DNA from 2 places in the Geodermatophilus sp. SYSU D01119 genome. Region 1 is predicted to be linked to the other one. Evidence: riboswitches for the same ligand, from Rfam matches in the RefSeq annotation. Region 1 holds a riboswitch; the other holds the start of a gene.
What was found. Region 1 has a riboswitch for S-adenosylmethionine ahead of thrC (threonine synthase). Riboswitches for the same ligand answer to the same signal wherever they lie in the genome.
Positions count from the first base shown of each region.

Region 2: another riboswitch for S-adenosylmethionine. It lies ahead of ACI79X_RS14175 (bifunctional o-acetylhomoserine/o-acetylserine sulfhydrylase); the one in region 1 lies ahead of thrC (threonine synthase).

Region 1 covers NZ_JBJGYL010000032.1:27,251-30,649, reverse strand. Annotated here, with positions in the region: gene ACI79X_RS20215 (ABC transporter permease) at 1-690, shown strand, start outside; gene ACI79X_RS20210 (HAD family hydrolase) at 687-1,508, opposite strand; SAM riboswitch class I at 1,568-1,691, shown strand; gene thrC (threonine synthase) at 1,704-3,023, shown strand; gene ACI79X_RS20200 (cold-shock protein) at 3,232-3,399, shown strand, end outside.
Region 2 covers NZ_JBJGYL010000017.1:11,407-14,805, forward strand. Annotated here, with positions in the region: gene ACI79X_RS14165 (mechanosensitive ion channel family protein) at 1-489, shown strand, start outside; gene ACI79X_RS14170 (hypothetical protein) at 486-980, shown strand; SAM riboswitch class IV at 1,028-1,144, shown strand; gene ACI79X_RS14175 (bifunctional o-acetylhomoserine/o-acetylserine sulfhydrylase) at 1,188-2,480, shown strand; gene metX (homoserine O-acetyltransferase MetX) at 2,646-3,399, shown strand, end outside.

The sequences.
Region 1 (3,399 bases):
GAGGCCTCGGAGAACACCCGGATCAACCTGGTCGACGTCGCCACCTCCAGCGGGCTGAACTTCACGCTGTTCGTGCTGTTCGCGACGACGTCGTTCTTCCTCGTCGTGGTCTACGCGCTGTTCTTCGGCGACACCGTGGCCAGCGAGGCGCAGTGGGGGTCGCTGCGGTACACGTTGGCCACCCCGGTGCCGCGGATGCGGCTGCTCCGGCAGAAGTGGACGGCCGCGCTCGTGCTGTCCGTGCTCGCGCTGCTCACCCTGGCCGTCGTCGCCGTCGTGGCCGGCGGCATCGCGTTCGGCTTCGACGACATCCGCACGCCGATCGGGGTCACCCTGTCGCAGGGCGAGGGCCTGCTCCGGCTGGCCGGGATGCTCGGCTACCTCGCCGTGCACCTGCTCGTCGTCGGCGCGCTCGCGTTCTGGCTGTCCACGGTCACCGACGCGCCGCTGGCCGCCGTCGGCGGGGCGGTGTTCACGATGGTCGTGTTCGCGATCCTCGACCAGGTCGAGCAGCTCGGCGCCATCCGCGACTGGTTCCCCACGGCGGAGGAGTTCGCCTGGACCGACCTGTTGCAGACGCCGGTCGACTCCTCCGACCTGTTCCGCGGTGTCATCCAGTCGCTGGTCTACGCCGCGGTGTTCACCGCCCTGGCGTTCCGCTCCTTCTCCCGGCGGGACGTGACGAGCTAGAGCGAGGCCCGCACCGCCTGGGCCCAGCCGACGCCCATCGCCTCGTCGGTCACCGACGCGTTGGGGACGGCGGCCAGCATCGCCTCCATGCCCTCGACCTCGGCGCCGTTCGCGGTGATCCACAGCCGGCCGACGGCGGGCGCCATCTCCAGGTCGCTGGCGCTGTCGCCGATCGCGACCGCGTCGGCGGGGTCGACGCCGCGCCGCTCGAGGTCCCAGGCGATCGCCTCGCCCTTGGAGATGCCGCGCGGCATCAGGTGGTAGACCCGCGCCAGCTGCCCCTCGGGCGCGAGGTCCAGCTTCGCCGTCGCCGGGATGGCGCCGTTGTCCTTGAGCGTGAGCCAGCCCAGGCCGCGCTCGGCGAGCCAGGCGTCGACGGCGACCGGGTCGACGTAGCCGCGCAGCAGCGCGTCGCCCTCGTGCGTGGTGTGCCAGGGCGCGTGCCACTCCAGCCGGCCCGGGTGGGCGGCGCACAGCGCGTCGACGACGCCGAGCTCGGCCATGACGTCCATCGGCGTGCGCCCGGCGTGCTCGGCGGGCAGCGCGCCGGTGAGCTGGTGGCGCTCCCGGCCGCCCTTCCACGTGACGAGCGAGCCGAGCTCGGCGATCGCGCCGTCGGCGGCGAAGATCCGCCCGGCCTCGGTGACCTGGTCGGCGGTCCGCCCGCTGACGATCACCAGCGCGACCCCGGCGGTGTGCAGCTCGAGCAGGGCGGCCGCGGGCTCGGCGGTGGGGGAGCCGTCGGAGGCGTGCCAGAACGACCCCCGAGGGCCGACCATCGTGCCGTCGAGGTCGGTGTAGACGATGCGCGCTGCCACACGCCCAGCATGGCCGGGACCGGGAGCGGCTCCGGACCCCGGGTAGACTCGGGGCGTTCCACTCATCCAGAGGGGCAGAGGGACACGGCCCGACGAAGCCCCGGCAACCGCGCTCGCGTGAGCGGCGAGAGGTGCCAATTCCGTCCCGCGCGGCTCGACGGCCCGACGCGGGGAAGATGAGGAGGTAGTCGTCGCATGACCCTGACCGCTCCCAGCTCCACCGGGTCCAACACCGCCCTCCAGGCCGACTCCGCTGGCGGCGGCCCCGTGCCGCCCAGCCCCGCCCGCGGCCTCGTCTGTCGCAACTGCGGCGCCACCTTCGGTCTCATCGCCGAGCACGCCTGCGCCGAGTGCTTCGGCCCGCTGGAGGTCGACTACGACCCCGAGCTCATGGCCGCCGTCACCCGCGAGCAGATCGAGGCCGGCCCGCAGAACATCTGGCGCTACGCCGCGCTGCTGCCCGTGGGCCAGGACCCGGCCGACCGCGTCTCGCTCGACCCGGGCATGACGCCGCTGGTCCGCGCCGACCGGCTCGCCGCCGAGCTCGGCATCACCGGCGGGCTGTGGGTCAAGGACGACTCGGCCAACCCCACGCACTCGTTCAAGGACCGCGTGGTCAGCCTCGCCGCCACCGCCGCCAAGCGGCTGGGCTACCGCAAGATCGCCGCCGCCTCGACCGGCAACCTGGCGAACTCCGTGGCCGCGCACGCCGCCCGCGTGGGCCTGCCCTCCTTCGTCTTCATCCCGTCCGACCTCGAGCCCGGCAAGGTCGTGCAGTCGGCGGTCTACGGCCAGACGCTGGTCGCCGTCGACGGTTCCTACGACGACGTCAACCGGCTCACCAGCGAGCTCGCCGAGACCGACGAGTTCGAGGACACCGCCTTCGTCAACCAGAACGTGCGGCCCTACTACGCCGAGGGCTCCAAGACGATGGGCTACGAGATCGCCGAGCAGCTCGGCTGGCGCATCCCGGCCCAGGTGGTCATCCCGATGGCGTCGGGCTCGCTGCTCACCAAGGTGGACAAGGCCTGGCGGGAGCTGGTGAAGGCCGGGATCGTCGCCGACACCGAGTGGCGCGTCTTCGGCGCGCAGTCGGCCGGCTGCGACCCGATCGCCACCGCCTTCGACAACGGCTGGGACGTCGTCAAGCCGGTCAAGCCCACCGGCATCGCGAAGTCGCTGAACATCGGCAACCCCGCCGACGGCCCGTACGCGCTCGACGCCATCCGCCGCACCGGCGGGTCGGTCGGCCGGGTCGGCGACGACGAGATCGTCCAGGGCATCCGCGACCTCGCCCGCACCACCGGCGTCTTCGCCGAGACCGCCGGCGGCGTGACCGTCGCGGTGCTCCGGCAGTTGGTGGAGGACGGCCGGCTCGACCCGACGGAGGAGACCGTCGTCCTCAACACCGGGGAGGGCCTCAAGACCCTCGACCCGCTGCTGCCGGTGGTCGGGTTCACCCACCGCGTGGAGCCCTCGCTGCGGTCGGTCCGGTCGGCGGGCCTCATCTCCTGAGGCGTAGAGTCGCGGTCAGCGCCGATCCGGTCGGGTGACATCCCCGACCCGATCGTGGCCGAGTCGTGTGGGCAGGATCTCCCCGCATCGGCCTCCTTGTTGTACCGTCTCGCGCGGTCAGTTCCACGCACGTGATCACGGGCGGAAGAGCTGGATCCCGGTCCCCGGATCACGGGGACCGTCCGCACGCACGACCGTGGGAGCGCACGTGGCACAGGGCACCGTGAAGTGGTTCAACGCCGAGAAGGGCTTCGGCTTCATCGCCGTCGACGGCGGCCAGGACGTCTTCGTCCACTACTCGGCCATCCAGATGGACGGCTACAAGAGCCTCGACGAGGGCCAGCGGGTGACCTTCGAGGTCGTCCAGGGCGAGAAG
Region 2 (3,399 bases), on a different contig from region 1:
GACGTCGTCTCGATCCAGGTGGTCGGCGGCGGCGACCCGGCCAACGGCACCGTCGAGGACGTCACGCTGCGGATCACGCGGCTGCGCTCGGCCGACGGCGAGGTGGTCACCATCCCGAACGGGCAGATCGTCAAGGTGGTGAACCTGTCCCGCGACTGGGCGCGCGCCGTCGTCGACGTGCCGGTGCCCACGACGGCCGACGTCACCCGGGTCAACGACGTGCTGCGCGACGTCGGCCGGGCGGCCTTCGCCGACCCCGGGCTGCGCCGCCTGCTGCTCGACGAGCCCAGCGTCATGGGCGTGGAGAGCATCGACCTCGACCAGGTCAACGTGCGGGTGGTGGCGCGCACGCTGCCCGGCCGCCAGTTCGAGGTCGGCCGCGACCTGCGCGAGCGCATCGTGCTCGCCTTCGCCCGGGCCGGTCTCACCATCACCCCCGAGCCGCCCGCCGCGGCCCCGGCGCCCGCCCGGCAGGGGGCGCAGCAGTGAGCGTCCCCGGCGCGCCCCGCCCGGCCGACGGGACCGACGGCACCGTCGGCGACCCGGCCGGCCGCGGCCGGTTCGGCCTCTCCGGCGTCCTGCGCCGCACGCCCGGCCGCATCGGGCGGGCACGCACGTCGACGCTGGTCCTCGTCGCCCTGTTCCTCGGCCTCGGCGTGCTCTACCTCTACGTCAAGCCCGCCGACGCCGGCGCCGACCCCGCGGGCGGCACGACGACGGTCACCACCCCGGCCCCGGCGCCCGCGCCGACGACCGCCCCGCCGGCGACGACGACGGAGGAGGCCCCGGGGACGACGACGCCGGAGGAGACCGCGCCGACGACGACCGCCCCGGACACCCCCGCACCGACGACGACCACCGCACCGCCGACGACCACGGCCCCGGGCACCACGGCGCCGGAGCCGACCACGCCGGACACCCCCGAGGCACCGGTCCCGACGACGACGGCGCCCACGACCGGCAGCGCGCCCACCTCCTGAGCCCCCCGGGCTGGACGCGGCGCGGTGGACCGCTAGGGTCGCCCCAGGCTCCTGAGTGACAGCGCGAAGTACCTGGCTGGCTGTCCGGCAACCTCTCCTCCGTCTGAGGTGCTCCCAGGGGAAGAGCCGGCCGCGCTGCGCCCGCAGCACGGCAAGGACGGAGCACCTGTGCGCCGCAGGTCCTCCGGAGCGAGAGGAGACGGCGCGTTGACCGACCCGCAGAGCTGGAGCTTCGAGACCCGGCAGATCCACGCCGGCACGAGCCCCGACCCCACCACCGGCGCCCGGGCGCTGCCCATCTACGCCACCACGAGCTACCAGTTCCGCGACACCCAGCACGCCGCGGACCTGTTCGCGCTGGCCGAGCTCGGCAACATCTACACGCGGATCATGAACCCGACGCAGGACGCGCTCGAGCAGCGCGTGGCCTCCCTCGAGGGCGGCGTCGCGGCCCTCGCGGTGGCCAGCGGCCAGGCCGCGGAGACGCTGTCGCTGCTCAACGTCGCCGAGGCCGGCAGCCACGTCGTCGCCTCCGCCTCGCTCTACGGCGGCACCTACAACCTGCTGCACCACTCGCTGCCCAAGCTCGGCGTCGAGGTGTCCTTCGTCGAGGACCCCGACGACCCGGAGAACTGGCAGCGGCTGGTCCGCGAGAACACCAAGGCCTTCTACGGCGAGTCGATCGGCAACCCGAAGGGCGACGTCCTCGACATCGCCGCCGTCGCCGAGGTGGCCCACCGCAACGGCGTGCCGCTGATCGTCGACAACACCATCGCCACCCCGTACCTGGTGCGCCCGCTCGAGCACGGCGCCGACGTCGTCGTGCACTCGGCCACCAAGTACCTCGGCGGCCACGGCACCGCGATCGCCGGCGTCATCGTCGACGGCGGCAGGTTCGACTGGACGCAGGGCAGGTTCCCCGGCTTCACGACGCCGGACCCGACCTACCACGGCGTCGTCTACGCCGACCTCGGCGCGCCCGCCTACGCGCTCAAGGCCCGCGTGCAGCTGCTGCGCGACCTGGGCCCGGCGATCAGTCCGTTCAACGCCTGGCTGGTGGTGCAGGGCATCGAGACGCTGTCGCTGCGCATGGAGCGGCACGTGGCCAACGCCCAGCGGGTGGCGGAGTTCCTCGAGGCGCACGACGAGGTGGAGTCGGTGCACTACGCCGGCCTGCCCTCCTCGCCGTGGCACGCGGCGCAGCAGCGCTACGCCCCGAAGGGCGCCGGCGCGGTGCTGGCGTTCGAGATCCGCGGCGGCGTCGAGGCCGGCAAGCGCTTCGTCGAGGGGCTGGAGCTGCACAGCCACGTGGCCAACATCGGCGACGTGCGCAGCCTGGTCATCCACCCGGCGTCGACGACGCACTCGCAGCTGACGGCCGAGGAGCAGCTCACCACCGGCGTCACGCCGGGCCTGGTGCGGCTGGCCGCCGGCCTGGAGGGCATCGAGGACATCCTCGCCGACCTCGAGGCCGGGTTCCGCGCCGCCAAGGGGGCGTGATGACGGGGGTGCGGGACGCCGCGGCGTCCCGCCCCCCCCCCCCCCCCCCCCCCCGGCGGCCCCCCGCCCCCCCCCCCCCCCCCCCCCCCCCCCCCCCCCCCCCCCCCGCCGCGCACCGGCGGGTGGCGCGAGGGCGACCCCGCCGGGGACCGGCTCTTCCTCGACCTGGACGGACCGGTCCGGCTCGAGCGCGGCGGGGTGCTGCCCGGCGTCCGGGTGGCCTACGAGACCTGGGGCACGCCGGCGCCCGACGGCTCCAACGCGGTGCTGGTCGAGCACGCGCTCACCGGCGACAGCCACGTCACCGGCCCGGCGGGCCCCGGCCACCCGACGCCGGGCTGGTGGGCGTCGCTGGTCGGGCCGGGCGCGCCGCTGGACACCGACCGGTACTTCGTCGTGTGCGCCAACGTGCTCGGCGGCTGCCAGGGCACCACCGGGCCGTCGTCGGCCGCGCCGGACGGGCGCCCGTGGGGCGAGCGGTTCCCCGAGGTGACCGTCGGCGACCAGGTGCGGGTCGAGGCCGCGCTCGCCGACGCGCTCGGCGTACGGCGCTGGGCGGCCGTCGTCGGCGGGTCGATGGGCGGCATGCGGGCGCTGGAGTGGGCGGTGGCGCTGCCCGACCGGGTGGCCGGCCTGTTCTTCCTCGCCTCGGGCGCGGCGGTCACCGCCGACCAGCTCGGCACCCAGACCACCCAGCAGGCGGCCGTGCGCGCCGACCCCGTGGCCGGGCTCGGCATCGCCCGCCGGATCGCGCACCTCACCTACCGCAGCGCGCTGGAGCTCGAGGAGCGCTTCGGCACGGACGTGCAGGCCGACGGGCGCTTCGCCGTCGCCTCCTACCTCGAGCACCACGCCGACAAGCTGGTCCGCCGCTTCGACCCGGGCAGCTACCTGGTGCTCACCGAGGCGATGAACACCT